Regions from separate parts of the Mesorhizobium sp. M8A.F.Ca.ET.181.01.1.1 genome, predicted to be linked through region 2. Evidence: predicted binding sites of a transcription regulator. Region 2 holds the regulator's gene; the other holds the start of a gene.
What was found. The regulator LexA, encoded in region 2, represses DNA repair genes until DNA is damaged. The targets are predictions, from matches to a motif close to TGTTCNNNNTGTGTTCNG.
Positions count from the first base shown of each region.

Region 1: EN824_RS28795 (ImuA family protein) is a predicted target of LexA. The motif match lies at 6,204-6,221, and genes of this name have one in related genera.

Region 1 is NZ_SRTV01000010.1:179,361-189,366, forward strand. It holds gene EN824_RS28775 (HAD hydrolase family protein) at 1-1,611, opposite strand, end outside; gene EN824_RS28780 (hypothetical protein) at 1,608-2,756, opposite strand; gene EN824_RS28785 (hypothetical protein) at 2,758-4,662, opposite strand; gene EN824_RS28790 (hypothetical protein) at 4,665-5,792, opposite strand; gene EN824_RS28795 (ImuA family protein) at 6,258-7,010, shown strand; gene EN824_RS28800 (DUF6504 family protein) at 6,925-8,445, shown strand; gene EN824_RS28805 (error-prone DNA polymerase) at 8,442-10,006, shown strand, end outside.
Region 2 is NZ_SRTV01000001.1:1,363,498-1,373,503, forward strand. It holds gene gltA (citrate synthase) at 1-749, opposite strand, end outside; gene gltX (glutamate--tRNA ligase) at 933-2,357, opposite strand; gene EN824_RS06685 (ComEC/Rec2 family competence protein) at 2,461-4,917, shown strand; gene lexA (transcriptional repressor LexA) at 4,911-5,654, opposite strand; gene EN824_RS06695 (GntR family transcriptional regulator) at 6,125-6,838, opposite strand; gene EN824_RS06700 (ABC transporter substrate-binding protein) at 6,992-7,978, shown strand; gene EN824_RS06705 (ABC transporter ATP-binding protein) at 8,039-8,818, shown strand; gene EN824_RS06710 (ABC transporter permease) at 8,824-9,747, shown strand; gene kynU (kynureninase) at 9,782-10,006, shown strand, end outside.

The DNA.
Region 1 (10,006 bases), on a different contig from region 2:
CCTAAACCGAACGGCGCCGGACGCGATGGACGGACAGTCTGCGAGAGCCGCCGGAAAGGCCAAGCGATCAGCGAGATTATCGAGCTTGATCGAAATTTGCACGTCGCTGAACCGCCCCTCGAAAGCTCCAGAGAATAATTCGGGATGTGATTCGAGCCAAGCGTAGCTTTGCGCCAGGTCTGGATCGGACGCTGGTCGATCCACCTCGATGTCGATGCTGAGAGGCTGTATATAAGCACCGTTGTAATAGCCGACGAGCACGTGATCGCGCATCGTCACCGGAAGTACGGCGCTCAGCGCCTTGCCACCCGACCCGCCGCGCCCGGTGGCGATCGCAATGCGCACGCCAATCGCATGGAGGCGTACAAGCTCATCGACGATAGCAGTCCGGGGATGTCCGAAACGCTCGTCATCAGAAATGATCGTGCCGTCATAGTCGAGGACGATCGCGCCGACCCGAGCGTCCGCAAGCACGCCGCGTCGCGCGGCGCAGGCAGCCCGGATACAGACGTGATTGTCGGTCACATCATCGCGCTCGAGTGCGGCCGAGCGCTTTTGTCGGACCGCTGGCCCAAGCTCACGCGCAAGAGCGAGTAATCCGTCTTCCTCGTAGAGGTTTCGGCCAAAATCGCCGATACCCGGCTTTCCTGGATCGATGCCGGTCGCGGCCCCGATCGCCTCGACGATTACTAGGCCTTCGACAATCCCGGCCGCTGTGCGCATGCGCCCGGCATTGCCGAAGTCGAAGACATGGCGCCGTAGCGCCTGTGGCAACAGGGAGTTCGCGCGCTCCCATATCTCGCGGCTATCATCGCCGATCAGCCCGAGGATGACGGTTCGTTCGCCTCTATGATGCAGCCAGGTGTGGCGACCATGGGCGAAGTTGCGGAGGTCGGTTCGCTGGATCGGGCACAGCGCAGCCTCCCAGGCGGAGGTCTCGATAAGCTCGGCGACGGCACAAAGCTGGGGATCGGCGACGATCAGCAGGACATCGTCACTCCGCACATCGGCGAGTTGAGCCTGCATGGCCTGCCGGGTTGCTGGGTGCATCCACTCGCGCAGACGTTTGATTACAGCTGCAACGAGCGCCTCGCCCAATGGATCGGCCGATACCAGATCGCTGGCGAACAAGAGTGCGAGGACCGAACCAATGAGCGAATGGGTGGCGAGAAACCCGTCCTTCGCATCGGCGACCGGAATGCTGGTCACTGTGTTGCCAGGGTCTGCGGAGATGGCCTGAACCGCAGCGCCAGTGGCGTTGCGCGTCAGTAGATGGATTTGTGCGGCACCGCGCGAGCGAGCGGCGGCCACACTGGCGATGCTATCGGCATTGTCGGCGCCGGCGCTGAATAACCAGACATCACTCTGCTTAAGTTCGTCGTTGGCGAGGACGAATTCGGCTGGGGTCACTACGTGGGTTGCTGCTTCGAACAGCGTTTCCCTACACCGCGCGAAGTACTGCGCTGTGATCGCCGAGCCACCGGACCCAATCGCCACCACCTGGCGGTGCCGACTTTGCCGAAGCGCCTCGGCCAGCACGCGCAAATCCGCGCTCGCGACCAACTCGGCGGTGCGCAGCAGCGTGTCGAGCTTTTCGGCGAATCGGGTCATACTGCTTTGTCCCTCACTGTCTCAGCGGTATCTGGCGCAGCGGCCGGTGCGGCGGATGCAGCGCCAAGTTCGCTATAGGCAGGGCCGGACAGGAGCAGGTGGACGCGCATGTCGGGTGTCGCCGCGACCGCGGGCTTTTCCGGATCGAAGTCGTAGCGCACAGTCTCGATATACTGGACGGGAAGGTCATGTTCGATCGCGGCCATGAGCGCCCCTGCGGCCATTACACGGCTGCCGACGGGGGAGAGGATGATCGACGGTACGAATACCTGCTCGACCGCGTCGGAGTAGCGTTTGGTGAGTATGCTCAAGGTCCGATAGCAATCCAACGGGTTGGATTCGGAGACATATACGAGATCACGCGGGTCCACCTGCCACTCGTCTACGAGCTGAGCCTCATATTCGGCGATCAGCGCGTCCGCCCGGCGCGGATCGCGTGCCGGGAACGGCACTACCGGACAGATCTTATAGGTGCCGCGGATCGAACGGCCGATATCAGTGAGCGCGCGTGTGCGCCCTTTGGCCAGTTGTGGGACCCAGATTCGCGCGATCTCCAGCTTCGCGTCGCTTTGGTCGGTGCCGGCAAAGCCACGAACGGCAATCGGACGATCACCCGGTTCGCTCGCAATGGCATCGTCCAGCTCTGGGTTAGACGCGATCATGATGTGGAAAGCGATGCCGCAGCTCTCACAATAGTCGAGCAGGAGGCGCGCGGCGGGAAACGCGACGCCGATCGAGAGCGCTGTCATGTCGAGCACGATGTCGGTGGTTTCAGCGGCGATGCTGTGACCACGGATGACCGAAGCGATGCGCGCTCCGGCGATCGGCGCATTATCGTTGCCGAAAATATCAACCGTGGCAATTTCGCAACCGGGCACTAGGCCTCTAAGTAGTACAGCGTTCTGATCGGCCGCCGCGACGAGACTCGCGTCCGGGGTACCTCGCTCCTCCCGGATGAATAGGCCCTTGAGACGTTCACCAAGATGACCGGCGAGAAGCGTCGCGATACCGAGCGATCGGGGGTCGAAGCCCGCGGCGGCCACCAGCAAGCAATGGACGTCTGTGCGCCCAAAGTATTCCCCTGCGAACACGTCGACCTGCGCATCGAAGTGGGCGATGCAGTTTTCCCAATGGTTATGCGCCATCCTAGCCCCCCTGCTCGCGCAGATAGCCAACATCGCGCTCGAGGAAGCCGCCCCGGTGCAAGGTCAGCCCATGCGAGAGTGCGACCACGCCGCTGAGCTCGATGAGGCACCAGTTCTTGCTTCCTTGGCCATAGTCCCGAGTGACCTCGATCGCGCCATGGGCGACGGCATATTTGAGGATGAGCGCAAGCTCGTCGTTTGAGAGTAGAAGCTTGGCCATCTCCTCTTCCAGAACACCAACCGCATTCGCGCCGGCACCGAGACGGGCGTGGGGCAGCAGCGAGACTTCACGGCAGTCCGACGCGATGCCATCGACCATCGCGCGGACACGGCGTGCGAAGGGGAACGCCCAACCATCCATTATTTCTACAGCCTTGGCGCTCAGCACATCCTGTTGTGCACTCGCCGGGAGCGCCAGCGCTCGTCCCCGGATCGCTTGGGTTTCCATGCGTGCGACTAGCGCGCCGGCGAGTTGGAGGAACAGCTCGGCATTTTCGTTGCTTGCGTCGCACAGCGTGTCGAAACCGTAGTGGAAGGCACGCCCGCTCAGCGCGTGGAGGTGCAGCCTGGCGGCCTCGGCGACCGGCGCATTCGCCTTGAGCGGTGTCCGCGGCTCTGGATCAAAGTCCTCGAACAGTGATACCTGCTGATCGGAAACGCGGTTGGCGTAACGCGCCATCAGGACTCGGACCATGGCAAGGGCGACCTCCGGCTCACGGTCGCCAGATTGCGTCCCCGCAAGATAGCCGGCCACCAGTTCCTCGATCGAGATGCGCCGCGCCGGAGTTACGTCGAAGCGCTGCTGATCGCGCTCGACGAGAGCCGCGAGTTCGCGCAGCTTCGCCTCAGACAGGCGTGGTGGTTCGTCGGGGACAAGCCGTCGAAATGGCGGAAGGTTGCGATTGCGGAAGGCGGTGACGCGCGGGAGGTAGCGGTCTGCCATGTCCGCCGCCATGTCGCGGAAGCGCCGCCGCTCCTTGTCGCGGCTTTCGCCGCCCTGCATGAAGATATCGACATAGTCGCGGTCGGGCTTGAGATTATGCGTGGCGACACTACGAGCCGACCGGAACACGGCGCCAGGGCTGAGGGCGTCGAGCCGCATCATCAGCCAGCGTCCGAATTTGATCTCTCGTCGCGCGAGCGCGGTGAAGATCTGCTCGAACTGGTCTGGGTGAAGCGCGTGTACGTCGTCTAGGATAGCGAGCGGCTTGACCGTCAGACGCTCTCCCATCCACGGAATATCGATCTCCTGGATGCATTCGAAAGGCTGATAGGGTTCAGTCGCTGCCTTCGGCAATTTGTCGATGTCGGGCGGCAGCAAGCTCGCTCCGATTGAATAGATGGCGCGCTGCACTTCGAGCGCGCGGTCGCGAATGCCGGTCGCGGTCAGCCCGCCGATCTGCTCGAGGTGCGCTTCCGATGCGTCCCGGGCGATGAAGCGAATCTCCTCGAGCCGGCGATGGTCGCCATTGGTTAGGCCGCGCAGCAGAGCGAGCATAGTGCGCGCCTGGACCAGCCACAGGGCGAGTTTGGTTTTGACGCTGTCCTCATAGGGCAACTCCCAGAAGTCGCGATACTCGGATTCCATAGGAATGCGGACAGCTGCGACCCCGGGTTTCCCGTCTTGCAGAAACCCAGCGCCGGCGAGGGCTATGGAAAGCTGCTTGTTAGTGTCGTTGGTGGGGTCGCGCAGGATCGTTTCGACGAGGCGAAACTCGGCCAGCATGGCCAGCATGGTTTTGCCGCTTCCCGGCGCGCCGACAATGCGGATGGGCAGATCAAAAATGTCGGCCTTGCGAGGATGCTCGGCCAGGAATGTGGTGAGTGGCGCCGGACTCACGATCTCCAGGAAAGTAGTGTCGTCACGAATGTATTCGGTGGCGCGGCGGAGAAATGGATTTGCCATGGTCAGCCGTGCCTATCACGCCGACGAAACAAGGGCTGCATCGCGTGACCATTTTCATTGGTCGTTTCCGCCCAGAGTAGTGGAATGCTGTTGTTAGGTGTGTTGTGCTCAAGGATAAGCGGCAAGGCGCAGTCGGCATAACCCATCTTGAGATCGGCCTGCTCTGCCTCGCCAGCATGTTCGATCAGCCGAAGGTAGAGAGCGTGATTATAGTACTTTTCGCAAAGCGCGATGACGGCGTCGTCAGCGCCTGGATTGAGTTTGAGCGAGGCGGGCAGCAAGGTGCCCTGGGTCACATCGATTGACCCGAAGGTTCGGTCCGCCCATTCGAGATTGGCCAATTTGGTGCGTTGGAGTAGCGCCTCGTGCGCCTGGGTGGTCGAGATATAATGATGAATATGCAGCGCGTAATTCTCGACGATCGGAAAGGTCTTTCCCTGTGCCTCAACCGCCTTGCGCGCACCGATCAGCATGTCGTTGAATTTTTGCAGCTTGCCCTTCCACTCGCCATCCTTGAAGCGAATGAAGGTCGTACCTGAGCCGGTGAAATCGTCGATCAGGTAGACATGCTCGAACTGCTCGTCGCCAGCGTCGGCTTCCTTGATTTTCTTCGCAAGATCGAGCCATTTCTCGATGCCGATATTCATCATCGGCACGACCTGCTCCTGGGTGATGCGGCCGCTGTTGGCGCGCCGCATGATGTCGATACGGCTGCCGTCGCTCATGCCTATGAATAGCGAGCGTCGCTTAATCCGCTTGAAGGCTGCGACCCCATCGCTGCTGCCCCAAACCTCATGGGGTGGGATGCCGGCCTGCTTGGCGGCAAGGCGCCGCAGATGCGGCGTCACCGTTTCTGGATAAAAGGCCTCGATCACGCGATAAAGCTCTGCATTGGAGATGTAGACGAGCCGGTGCTTAATGAAATCATAGGCCGTCTGGCGGTCCTCGGCATCGAACTGTTTCAGCCAGATTGCCAGGTTTTCGATAAAGCGGGATCCCGCTCGGAAATCGCTGTAGCCGTCATATTTAGTCGAGGCCATTAGCCGCAGCCAAGTATACTCGGCCGTCGCCACGCCGTCATCGGTCCAGTTCATGATTTGCGCAATAAGGCGCAGGCCGAGCAGGTTCATCGGCACCACACCGTAACATGTTCAAATATCGTCTCGCGCACGGAATCTCCCCCTGGAGAGTTTGTAGCGAATTGCACATCGTTGGCAAAGCAATTGAGTCGCGCTTTCAGTGGAATGATGCGTACTCTCGAAATGGAGGAGAAATCGATCAGATTATGCTGCGACTACGGCTTCACACGTCAATCGGCCCAAAGCTACGATTGGGAACGCCCAAAAAAACAGTGAACGAGTGAATGCGGCAGGAATACTGAACGATCGTCTGCTTCTGGAGTCGCGCTATGACGGGCTGAACGGCTGAGATGAGGCTTAACGCCGCCCTTGTGTTGTCGAAGCAGCCTGTAATTTCGCAAGCGGCGCCGCGAAACACGCCAGCGGCTCGCTGATGCCCACTTGACTCTCGTTCACCAATCGTAGAACAAATAGAGAACATTCTTATATACGCTTTCTTGGAGGTCAACCACCATCTTGCGGCCGGAGCCCGCCATAGAGTCATTGCGCGCGCGGATCGAGAAGATCGAGGGCCGAGGCCGGCGCGCCATATCTGTACTTCCTTTCGGAATAGCCGAAATCGACGCACGACTCCCGGGCGGCGGACTGGCGCTCGGCGCGCTGCATGAAATCGCAGGCGGCGGCAATGGCGCCATCGACGGTGCGGCAGCAGCGCTGTTCGCCGGCGGTGTGGCGGCGCGAACGCGGGGCAAGGTCTTGTGGTGCATCACCCGCCCAGACTTGTTCGCCCCAGCGCTGGCGCAGGCCGGCCTCAAACCTGACCGGGTCATCTATGTTGAGGCCGGCGACGACAAGACGATCCTCGCCTGCATGGAGGAAGGCATCCGGCATGGCGGGCTGGGCGCGGTCGTCGGCGAGGTCGCGCGCCTGACCATGACCGCTTCGCGGCGGCTGCAGCTTGCCGCCGAGGAAGCGCACACGATCGGCATCGCGCTGCGGAGATGGCGGCGGCAGGCGGAGGCGGCCGATTTCGGGCAGCCGACGGCAGCCATGACACGCTGGCGCGTCTCGGTCCTGCCATCGGCGCCATTGCCTGTACCTGGCGTCGGCCGTCACCGATGGCTGGTCGAATTGATCCGCGCCCGCGCGGGCGAAAGTGCCGATTTCGAATTGGAGGCGTGCGATGGCACGGGTTGTCTCGCTGTTCCTGCCGACCTGGCCGACCGACAGGGTGCGGCGCAAGGCCGGCGATGGGGCGCCTCCAGCTGAGGCTCCGCTCGTCCTGATCGGCCGCGATAAAAACAGGCGCTTGGTGCTCGCCGCCGACGCCGCCGCACTCGTCGCCGGCCTGCGCCCCGGCATGCCCGTGACGAAGGCGCAGGTGCTGGTGCCGGACCTCGCGATCCAGGACGCCGATCCGCAAGCGGATGCCAAGGCGCTCGAGCGGCTCGCCGTCTGGATGCTTCGATTTGCACCGATCCTAGCGCCCGACCCTCCCGACGGGATCGTCATCGACACGACCGGCGCCGACCATCTCCATGGCGGCGAGGCCATGATGCTCGAGGGCATGGTCGGACGTCTGGCCATGTCCGGCATCGTCGCCCGCGCCGCGATCGCGGACAGCTGGGGTGCGGCGCATGCAATGGCCCGCTATGGCGGCCATCGCATCCGCATCGCACCGGCCGGCCATGGTCAATCGATCCTCGAACCGCTCGCGCTCGAGGCGTTGCGGATCGCGCCTTCGACGGCGGCCGAACTGCGCAAGCTAGGCTTCCAACGGATCGGCGATCTCCTGAAACAGCCGCGCGCCCCGCTTGCGTTGCGCTTCGGTCCGGAGATCGGCCGTCGTATCGATCAGGCCCTTGGCGCCGTCGCCGAGCCGATCGACCCGGTTCGTCCGCCGGACATCATCGAAGTCCGCCGCGCCTTCGCCGAGCCTATCGGCGCGGCCGAGACAATCGCGCGCTACATCGGCAAGCTCGTCGCCCAGCTCTGCAACCTGATGGAACAGCGCGGCATCGGCGCGCGCCGTCTCGATCTCATCTGCCGGCGCGTCGACAGCCATGCCCAGGCGATCCGTGTCGGCATGGCGATGCCCGTTCGCGATGCCAAACGGTTGACGCGGCTGCTCTGTGACAAGATCGAGACCATCGCGGCCGGCTTCGGCATCGAGATGATGATCTTGGCGGCGACGGCGGCTGAGCCTCTGGAGCGCAGCCAGGCCGTGAGTTCCCTCGTCGAGGAGACCGTGCCCGACGTCTCCGAACTCATCGATACGCTGATGAACCGCGTCGGCGAGCGCGCCGTCTATCGGCTTGCACCCGTCGCCAGCGACGTGCCGGAGCGTTCGGTTGGCAAGATTCCGGCGATGGCGGCCGACACCGGCGCGAGCTGGCCCGGTCACTGGCCGCGGCCCTCGCGCTTGCTGGCGCAGCCGGATCCGGTCGAGACGGTGGCGCTGTTGCCCGACCATCCGCCAGTGTCCTTCACCTGGCGAGGGGTGCGCCGACGCGTGAAGCGCGCGGACGGTCCGGAGCGGGTCTTCGGCGAATGGTGGAAGCGCGACGCCGAGCTTGTCGCGGTGCGCGACTATTTCAGGGTCGAGGACGAAGCCGGCGAGCGCTACTGGCTCTACCGCGCCGGCGACGGCGAGGATGCGGCAACGGGCTCGCACCGCTGGTTCCTGCACGGAGTGTTCGGATGAGCGAGGTCCGTTATGCCGAATTGCAGGTCACCTCGCATTTCAGCTTCCTGCGCGGCGCCTCCTCGGCCGAGGAGTTGTTTTCGCAGGCAGCGCTGCTCGGCATCGAGGCGCTGGCCGTCGCTGATCGCAACAGCCTCGCCGGCATCGTGCGTGCCCATGAGGCCGCCAGGACGACTGGCGTGCGGCTCATCGTCGGCTGCCGGCTTGACCTCGATGACGGCACGTCGCTGCTTGTCTACCCAACGGATCGCGACGCCTATTCCAGGCTGTGTCGGCTGCTCTCGCTTGGCAAGGGACGCGCCGGAAAAGCGAAATGCCGGCTGGCGTGGAGCGACGTCGTCGCCTATGGCGCCGGCCTCATCGCCGTTCTCCTGCCCGATCTGGCCGATGAGACCCTGGCGCTGCGCCTCAGGCACCTGCGCGAGGCATTCGGCGATCGGGCGTACATGGCGCTGACGCTCAGGCGCCGGCCCAACGATCAGCTTCGCATCCACGACCTGGCGGCACTTGCCCTCAAGATGAAGGTGGCGTGCGTCGTCACCAACGACGTGCTCTTCCACGAGCCAGGCCGCCGCACCATGCAGGACGTTGTCACCGCGATCCGGCACAATGTTACCATTGACGCGCTCGGCGACCGCCGCGAGCGGCATGCAGACCGCCATCTCAAGCCGCCGCAGGAGATGCACCGGCTTTTCGCGCGCTACCCGGAGGCGCTGGCGCGCACCATCGAGATCGCCAACCGCTGCCGCTTTTCGCTCGACGAACTCGCCTACCAATATCCGGAGGAGCGCGACGACCCGTCTTTGACACCGCAGCAGGCGCTCGAAAAGCTGACCTGGCAGGGCGCCGACTCCCGTTACCCCGAGGGTTTGCCTGACAGCGTCATCGCGTCACTGCGCCACGAATTGCGGCTGATCGAGAAGCTCGATTATGCGCCCTACTTCCTGACCGTGAACGCCATCGTTCGCTTCGCGCGGTCGAAGGACATCCTTTGCCAAGGCCGTGGCTCGGCCGCCAACTCCGCGGTCTGCTATGTGCTCGGCATCACCTCGATCGATCCCGGCCGCAACGATCTCTTGTTCGAGCGTTTCGTCTCCGAGGAACGCCGCGAGCCCCCGGATATCGACGTCGATTTCGAGCACGAGCGGCGCGAGATCGTCATGCAGTGGGTGTTCGACACCTATGGCCGTGACCACGCGGCATTGTGCTCGACGGTGGTCCGCTATCGCACCAAGGGCGCGCTGCGCGATGTCGGCAAGGCGCTCGGCCTGCCGGAAGATCTCATCCGCACTTTGTCCGGCCAAGTTTGGGGCTGGTCTGAAGAGGGCGTCGAGGAACGCCATGTCGAGGATCTAAACCTCAACCTCGCCGATCGCCGCCTGCGGCTGACGCTCGACCTCGCCCGTCAGTTGATGGGCGCCCCCCGCCATCTCAGCCAGCATCCCGGCGGCTTCGTGCTTACCCACGACCGCCTCGACGACCTGGTGCCTATCGAACCGGCCAGCATGAAGGACCGCCAGGTGATCGAATGGGACAAGGACGATATCGACGCGCTCAAATT
Region 2 (10,006 bases):
ACGGTCGAGGTCGAAGCGTTCTGCTCGTGGTCGGCGTGCAGGATGAAGATGCGCTCCATGGCGCGCGCCAGCACCGGGTTGATCTTGTATTCCTCGCACGGCACGGCAAAGCACATATGCAGGAAGTTTGCCGCGAAACCGAGATCGTTCTTCGGGTAAATGAAGGGCTGGCCGATGTGGTACTTGTAGGCCATGGCCGCGATCGTCGGCATTTTGGCGATCAGGCGCATGGACGCAACCATGCGCTGGTACGGGTCGGAGATGTCGGTCGAGTCGTGATAGAAGGCCGACAGCGCGCCAACCACGCCGCACATCACCGCCATCGGGTGCGCGTCGCGGCGGAAGCCGGTAAAGAAGCGCGACATCTGCTCGTGCACCATGGTGTGGCGCGTCACGCGGTAATCGAAATCGTCCTTCTGCGCCTTGGTGGGCAGTTCGCCGTAGAGCAGGAGATAGCAGACTTCGAGGAAATCGCCATGTTCGGCCAATTGGTCGATCGGGTAGCCGCGGTGCAGGAGGATGCCGGCATCACCATCGATGAAGGTGATTTCCGACTCGCAGCTTGCCGTCGAGGTGAAGCCGGGGTCATAGGTGAAAGCGCCGGTGGTGCTGTAGAGCGAGGCGATGTCGATGACGTCAGGTCCGACCGAGCCGCTTCGCACCTTGAATTCGTGGGTCTTGCCGGCGAATTCGAGCGTTGCCGTGGCCTCTTGGCCGCCCACATCCAGTTTTTTCGCAGCTTCGGTCATTGCAAACTCCTTCTTGTTTCCTCATGCCGGCAAAGGCAAATTCCGCAGAGCGACACGTCGAAATCACCGCAATGCGCGTCTTCGCCACCGCATTCTAGGAGGTGCGTGCCAGATTGGGCCAAGACATAATGTTGCACTGCGAAACGCGCCTTTCAATGCCAATCTTCTTGGGCCAGTTTGCTGCTAATCGATTTGATCCGCTATGCGGGCCAGGCTTTCCTCACGCCCCAGCACGGCCAGCACGTCGAATACGCCCGGTGAAGTGCTTTTGCCGGTCAAGGCAGCACGCAACGGCTGGGCCACGGCACCAAGCTTATGGCCGCCAGTCAGGGCGTACTCGCGGATGGCGGCCTCAGCCGTGGCCGCCGTCCACTCACCCGACAGCGACTTCAAAGCTTCGTGAGCGCCGCGCAGGATCTTGCGGGCATCGTCATTGAGCAGGAGCGCCGCCTTGTCGTCGATCGGCAGCGGCCGCGCGGCAAACAGGAAGGCAGCGCCGTCGACGAGCTCGACCAGCGTCTTGGCGCGCTCCTTCAGGCCCGGAAGGGCTGCCAGCAACTGCGCCTTGTTCTTCTCGTCGAGGCGCGCCGCCATCGCCGGGCCGCCCTCCAGATAAGGCAAGGTGGCGATGAAAATGTCGAACAATTCGGAATCGGCCATGCGGCGCATATGGACGCCGTTCAACGCCTCGAGCTTAGCGAAATCGAAGCGCGCCGCGCCCTTGTTGACGTCGCCGATGTCGAACCACGAGATCATGTCCTTGATCGACATGATCTCGTCGTCGCCATGGCTCCAGCCGAGACGCGCCAAGTAATTGAGCAGGGCCTCCGGCAGATAGCCCATGGCGCGATAGGCCTCGACACCAAGCGCGCCGTGGCGCTTCGACAGTTTGGCGCCGTCGGCGCCATGGATCAGCGGGATATGCGACATCGAAGGCACGTCCCAGCCCATGGCGTTGTAGATCACGGTCTGGCGGGCGGCGTTGGTCAGGTGATCATCGCCACGGATGATGTGGGTGACGCCCATGTCGTGGTCGTCGACGACGACGGCGTGCATATAGGTCGGGTTGCCGTCCGAGCGCAGGATGATGAAGTCGTCGAGATCCTTGTTGGGGAAGCGCACCTCGCCCTGGACCCGATCCTGCACCACCGTCTCGCCCTCGGTCGGTGCCTTGATGCGGATGGCGCCCCTGACGCCGGCGGGTGCCTCCGACGGATCGCGCTCACGCCAGTGGCCGTTATAGCGTGGCGGCAGGCCCTTGGCGCGTGCTGCCTCGCGCATCGCCTCGAGCTCGGCTGAAGTCTCGTAGCTGTAATAGGCCTTGCCCAGCCGCACCAGTTCCTCGGCCACCTCACGATGGCGCGGCGCCCGCTCGAATTGGGAAACCGCATCGCCGTCCCATGACAGGCCGAGCCAGGTCAGGCCGTCGAGAATGGCTGATGTGGCCGCATCGGTCGAACGCTCCCGATCGGTGTCCTCGATGCGCAGCAGCATCGTACCGCCGGTATGCTTGGCATAGAGCCAGTTGAACAGTGCCGTGCGCGCGCCGCCGATGTGCAGATAGCCGGTCGGCGAGGGGGCAAAACGGGTGATGACCTTGTCGGACATGGAACTCTCGGAAAACGTCTGAAGCTGGGTGCGGAGGGCGCGGACTTTCGCGCTTCGCGCGTTCATGTAGCATAGGGTGTCGAGGGCGCAAGGGGCAGACCCGATGACTGGACGAGGCCGGGGCTCGGATCGGGGCGAGGGCGCCATTGTCGGCGTCAGCGAACGGTCCTTGTTTGCGACGCCTCCGGCGATCCCGCTGCCATCGCCGCTCGTGGCTGCGCCCGCAACCCAGCCGTTGCAAGCGGGCTTGCCGGCGCCAACTCCGTCTCCTGCCGCACGCAGGATCGTGCGCGCGCGCCGGCAAATCGGCCGGATATCCTTGCTTCGCCTGCGCCACGGCTTGGCCAAGGCGGCGGAGCTGGAACTTGACCGGGGCATCGCCTTCCTGCTGGTGCCGGTCTGCCTGGCGGTTGGGGCGATCGGCTACTTTTCGCTGGCGACCGAGCCCGATTTTGCAAAGCCTGTCGCGGTCATGGTGCTGGCGGCGACCTGTGCATTCGTCTCGCGTTCCTGGCCGAAAACCCATCTGTGTTTCATGGCAGTGCTGTTGTGCGCGCTGGGCCTGCTCGCGGCGAAGGTCGAAACATGGCGAGCAGGAACCCGGATGCTGGGTTCGGAAATCTCGACTCAATTGACCGGCCGCGTGGTCTCGCTCGAGGAGATGGAGAGCGGCCGTATCCGGTTGACCATGGACGTGATTTCGACCGCCCGGCCGAAATTGCGCTATGCGCCGGAAAGGGTCCGGCTTTCGGCACGCAAGATACCGCCGGAAATGACCGCTGGCTCGCTTATCACAGGCTACGCCAAACTGCTGCCGCCGACCGGTCCGGTGCGGCCGGACAGCTACGACTTCTCCTTCGACAGCTATTTCGCAGGCATCGGCGGCAGCGGCTTCTTTCTCGGCAATCCAACGGTTGTCGCTACCGACGATGGTGAGATGTCGCTGCCAGCCCGTCTTTTTTCAAGCATCGAAAACGCCCGCGAAGCCATCGCCGACCACATCAGGGGCAGCATCGGCGGCGCCGAAGGCGAGATCGCGGCGGCGCTGATCGTCGGCGTGCGCGCCGGCATTCCCGATGAAATCAACGAAGCGATGCGGCGTACCGGCATCTATCACATCATTTCCATTTCGGGACTGCATATGGCGCTGGTCGCCGGCACCATCATGGGTCTGTTGCGCGGTGCCTTCGCGCTGTTTCCAGACTTTTCCGCGCGCCGGCCGGTGAAGAAATATGCGGCCGCCGCCGCACTTTTCTCGATCGCCGCCTATCTCGTCATTTCCGGTGTCGTCGTTGCGGCCGAACGCAGCTTCATCATGCTGGCGGTGATGCTGATTGCCGTCTTGTTCGATCGCGCGGCGCTCACCATGCGCAACCTGGCCATCTCGGCGATCGCCGTTATCCTGGTTTCCCCGCACGAGGTCGTCGGCCCGAGCTTCCAGATGTCGTTCGCGGCAACCGCGGCCCTTGTTGGCGCCTATGCCGGCTGGGCGGACCACCGCGCTGGTAAGACGAGGCCACCGTCGCCAAAGCGGTCACTACCCGGGTTCCTGACGCGAAAATTCCTGCTGGCGACAGGTGGATTGGCCATGACCTCCATCATTGCCGGCAGCGCGACGGCGCTGTTTGCCATCTGGCATTTCCAGCGCGTATCGCCGCTCAGCCTGTTCGCCAATCTGGCCGTCATGCCGATCGTGTCGGTGGTCGTCATGCCTTTTGCGGTCCTCAGTTCGCTGGCGATGCCCTTCGGCGCCGACGGCCCGTTTCTCTACGTGATGGGCAAAGGCCTGACAGCGATGATCGCCGTATCGTCATGGATATCGGAGCGCTCGCCAATCGATGGGGTAGGTCTGATCTCGCAGCAATCCGTGCTGCTGGTGGCCGTCGCGCTGGTCATCGCGACGATGGCGACGACCTGGCTGCGGCTCGCGGCACTGCCATTCGCACTTGCCGGTCTGTTGACTGTGTCGGACATACGCACGCCCGACGTGCTGATCTCGGAAGACGCACGGCTGGTCGCACTGCCGATCGGCAATGGCGAACTGGCCGTCAACCGGGAACGTCCGAACGAATTCGCGGCCGACAACTGGAAACGCGCTCTGGTCTCCGAAACAATCGTCAAACCGGAAATGTTCGACAAGGCGGACGGGCAATTCGATATTGCCGCTCCCACCGACCTGCCGCAGGGATCGCCGTTCTATTGCCGCGAAGGCCTTTGCCTTGCCAGGCACCCTTCCGGCGCGATCGTCGCCTATGTCGAGGATCGCAAGAACACCTGGAAAGCCTGCGCCTTCGCCGACCTGATCGTCGTCAATGACGCGACCGCCTATGACGCCTGCCACAATCCGCTGGTTGTCGTCGTCACGAAACGGCAGCTCGCCCGCAAGGGAAGTGCTGCCGTCTTCTTCGATCCCCAGTCGGCCACAACCCCGGCTGTGATCGAATTCGCTGTCGACGGACCATACCGGCCCTGGCACGAGCAGCGAAAATTCTCACGCGAGGCGAGGGGGCTGCCGCCCTATAAAAAGCCAGACAAGTCCGATGGCAAACCGGCTCAGTAGCGCCTGATCAGCCCGACCAGCTTGCCTTGTACCTTGACTCTGTCCGGCCCGAAAATACGCGTTTCGTAGGCTGGATTGGCGGCTTCGAGCGCGATCGAGGCGCCTTTACGGCGGAACCGCTTCAGCGTCGCTTCCTCCTCGTCGACCAGCGCCACGATGATTTCGCCCGGACTTGCCGTGTTCGCATTGCGGATGATGACCGTGTCGCCGTCGAAGATACCAGCCTCGATCATCGAGTCACCCTTGACCTCCAGCGCATAGTGCTCGCCGCCCATGATCATATCCGGCGGCACCGAGATCGAATGCGTCTGATGCTGGATGGCATCGATCGGCACACCGGCGGCGATACGGCCCATGACCGGGATGGACACGGCTGAAACCACATCGTCGTCATTGCCGGCCGCGGGCAGACGCGAAGGCGCCGTCGCCGGCTTGAGCTGGCGGCCAAGATTGTTTTGACCAAGGCTGCCCTGGATGACGCTGGGCGAAAATTTCTTTGCCGCGTTCAGGCCGGGCGCGATCGAATCCGGCAGCCGCAGCACCTCCAGCGCGCGCGCCCGATTGGGTAGCCGGCGAATGAAGCCGCGTTCCTCCAGCGCCGTGATCAGGCGATGAATCCCGGATTTGGAGGCAAGATCGAGCGCTTCCTTCATCTCGTCGAAGGAGGGCGGTATCCCGCTTTCCTTGAGCCGTTCGTGGATGAACATCAGCAGTTCATGTTGCTTGCGTGTCAGCATGGCGGCCCCCAAGGCATTGAACGAAGGTCTGAACCAGAATCGAAAAAACAAACCCAGAACAAACACTATCTGTTCCAGTTGTGTTCCGCAACCGTTTAAAGTTTAATGAATTTGTTAAGGCTGCGGATGTTTTTTGTCCGCTACGGCGGGCAGAAGCCGACCTTTTCCGCCATCGGCAGGCCCATTGAAATCGTTATGGTTAATGGCCTGTGGCCCATCCGCTCCCGAGTTTGGCGTCAGCCGTTCGGAAGGCTTTCCCCGGGCGGATTGTATAATTTATCGGTCCGTTATTCGCGGAACGAAACGAAACCAAAACGCCAACGACTGGCAGCTTCGGGGCAGCGATGGACCCAGGCGTCCGGCCCCACTCCGACCAACGCGTGCGAATAGGTGTCGCGGAAGCGCCGGAGTCATCCCGAACCAGCTTTCAAGCTGCCGGCGCGGGCGGCGTATTTGGTCGGGCCGCTGTCTTAGCTGTGGACATAGACGTGCAGGGTGTAGCCGATATGGGCCACCATAAGCGCCTTGGCCCGCTCGACGTCACGATCGAGTGCCGCTTCCATGATCGCGGTATGGTGTTCGATCGCAATCGCTTCGCGCAGCGCCTCCATCGCCTCTTCGTAGCCATCCTTGAGGCCGGCCGCGGCCCGCAATGTCGGCGCCAGACCAAGAAAGCGATGATGCCGGCGCAATTGATCCGAGATCGTCGAGCGGAAACGCAACAGCCAATCGCATGTGGCGGCGCTCAGCAGCGCCGCATGGAAAGCCTCGTGATTCTCGTCCCATTTGTCGACCGCCGCATCCGAGGGATCGTCGACCGCGGTTTTGCAACGGGAGAGCCGGTAGTGGGCGGTGACCACGGCATCTTCCCATTCCTTGCCGCCTTTCTCCATCGATTCGAGGAACAGGGGGATCTCGACCACCATCCTGGCGCGCGCCAGGTCCTCCAGTTCGGCCCGCGACACCCGAGCCACGGTAAAACCGCGATTGCTGATGGCGGTGACCAGGCGTTCGGCCTCGAGCCGCGACAAGGCTTCGCGCAATGGCGTCCAGCCGACTCCATAGGTGCCGCGCAGTGCACTCAGTTTGAGCGGGGCGCCGGGCATGAGGCGCGTGGTCAGGATATCGCGCCGCAACAGCTGATAGGCTGCCTCCGTCTTTGTGGAGCTCGTTTGATCCTGCATCGCGGTCCATCCGTCGTCTGGCAGGGAAAATTATATATGATGTAGGGGCATGGCAAGAATTATATATAATGTTTGACACAAGCCGGCGGACTGACCATGATCGTTTGCAGTAGCCGCGCTGCAAGCGGCGCTGATCAAATCTGGGAGGAAATGATGTTGAAGTCGAAATCCGCTTGGTTGTCGGGTTTGTTCATGGCTAGCGCGTTGATGGTGAGCGCCGGCAGTGCCGCCGCCGACCAGATACGCATCGGCATTGCCAATTTCGGCGAGCACCCCCAGCTCAATGCCGCCATAGCCGGCTTCAAGAAGGCGCTGACGGACAATGGCTTCGTCGAGGGCAAGGACGTCGTCTATACGGAAAGCCATACCAATTTCGATGCATCGCTGGTGCCGCAGATGATCGCCAAGCTGCAGGCGGAGCAGCCCAAGCTGATCTACACCATCACCACGCCGGTCTCGCAGATCGCCAAGAAGGCGCTCGCCGGTTCCGGCATTCCAATCGTCTTTGCCGCGGTCACCGATCCAGTGGCGGCCAAGCTGGTGCCGTCGTGGGATTCAGGTGACGAAGGCATGACCGGCGCCAGCGATCTGCAGGACGTCGCCGCGGTGATGGCCTTCACCAAGAAGCTGCTGCCGAACGCCAAGCGCTTCGGCGTGCCTTACAATCCGGGCGAGGCCAATGACGTTGCCTTGGTCGAAAAGATCAAGGCGGCGGCGCCCGCCGCTGGCTTCGAGGTGGTGGAGGTCGGCATCGACAACGTCAATGACATCCAGCAACGTATCGCTTCGCTCGCCGGCAAGGCCGACGTCATCTACGGCCCGGCCTCGAACCTGATCCAGCCGGCGATCGCCGCTGTCTCCGCCGCCGCCCGCCAGGCCGGTATCCCGGTCGTCAACTCCGATGACAGCGCGGTCCGCAACGGCACTGTGCCGGCGAGCTTCGCGGTCAATTACACGCAGGTTGGCATCAACGCCGGCGACATCGCCGCAGAGATACTCAAGGGCAAGGATCCCAAGACGATCGCGCCGTCGCGCCCGGCCTACAAGGATCACATGGCAACGATTTCCCGCAAGGCGATGGCCGCGTTCGGCATCGAGATACCGGCCTCGATGGCAGATTGCGGCTGCATCGTCGACTGACATCAGGCTGCATGAAGGTGACGGCGCGGGCGCCGTCACTTTTCATGTCAGGGAGGAACGATGCTCGAGATCCGATCCGCGCGCAAAGTATTCTACAGGGGCCAGGCCGACGAGAAGATCGCGCTGGACGGCCTCAGCCTGTCATTGGCGACTGGCGAGTTCGGCATCGTCATCGGCTCCAACGGGGCGGGCAAGAGCAGCATGCTCAACGCCATTTCCGGCGCTCTGATCCTCGATTCCGGCCAGATCCTGATCAATGGCGCCGATGTGACTGATATGCCGGTGCACAAGCGCGCCGCGAAGCTGGCCCGCGTCTTCCAGGATCCGATGCGCGGCACCGCCGCCAGCATGACGGTCGCGGAAAACATGCTGCTGGCTGATTTGCGCAGCAGCAAGCGCACCTTGCGCCAGGGGCTGAACGCCACCCGGCTCGCGTCCTACAAGGAACGCCTGTCGATACTGGGCCTCGGCCTTGAAAACCGCATGGACACCCGCGTCGACCTGCTTTCGGGTGGGCAGCGGCAGTCCCTGTCGCTGATCATGGCGGTCGGCGGATCGCCCGACTTGCTGCTGCTCGACGAGCATACCGCGGCGCTCGACCCGCGCACGGCCGAGATCGTCATGCAGGCAACGGTGCGCGCCGTCAGCGCGCTGAAGCTGACGACTTTGATGGTGACCCACAACATGCAGCATGCCGTCGACTACGGCAACCGGGTGATCATGCTCGACGCCGGCCGCGTCCTCCTGGAGGTCACAGGCGAAGAGAAGGCGAGGATCACGGTTATCGATCTGATCGGCCATTTCTCAGTCAAGACCGACCGCATGTTGCTGGCGAGCTGATCATCATGGGCTTCATTCAGGACGTTCTCGCCAGCTTCGTCGCGATCATGCCGGTCACGCTGGCGCAAAGCCTGATCCTGGCCTTTGTCGTGCTCGGGATCATGATTCCGTTTCGCATGCTGAATTTTCCCGATCTCACCAGCGAGGGCGCCTTTCCGCTGGGCGGCTGCATCTGCGGCGTCCTCCTTGCCGCCGGCGCATCGCCGTTGGTCGGCATCGCCGCCGCCCTCGTTGCCGGCTTCGCGGCGGGCTGCTGCACCGCCTTCATCCATCTGCGCTTCCGCATCCACACGCTTCTGGCGGGCATCCTGATGATGACGATGCTCTACAGCATCAACCTTCGCATCATGGGCAAGTCCAATCTCTCGGTCTTCGGCTCGCCGACGGTGTTCGACTGGGTGCCGTTCGCGCGGCCGGGTTTTCCCGCCAGCAAGATCGTCGTCGCCGGCCTTCTCGCGCTGATCGCCTTCATGCTGCTCCACATGTTCTTCAGGACCGAGAAGGGGACGGCCGTGCGTGCCGTGGGCGCCAATCCCGACATGGCCGAGGCGCAAGGCATCAATGTCTGGGCCGCGACCATAGGCGGTGTCGGGTTGGCGAGCGCTTTTTCGGCTTCAAGCGGCGCGCTGATGGTGCAGTCGCAGGGATTTGCCGACGTCAATATGGGATTGGGGATCCTCATCAACGGCCTTGCCGCGCTGATGATCGGCGAGGCCGTCGTCGGCAAGCAGACGGTCTGGCGCCAGCTGCTGGCGCCCTTCGCCGGCGCGATCATCTACTACCAGCTGGTGTCGTTCTGCCTTGCCGCCGGCATGCCGCCGCCCGACCTGAAGCTTGCCACGGGTCTGTTCGTGCTCGCCATGCTTGCCTTGCCCAGCCTCAAGCGTAGCCGCGGGTCCGCGCCGGCACGCGAAGCGATCCGTGAATAACCAGGGCATGAATAACCAGGGAATGTCACAAATGATGCGTGCACCGCTCGATTTCGCAGCCGTCGAGGCCATGGATGCGGCGGACCCGCTGCGCGCCATGCGCGACCGGTTCATTTTGCCGGAAGGCGTCATCTATCTCGACGGCAATTCGCTTGGGGCCGCGGCACCCGCCGTCTTCAACGAGCTGCAGAAGGCTGCCACCCAGGAGTGGGCGCAGGATCTCATCCGCGCCTGGAATACTGCCGGCTGGTTCGACATG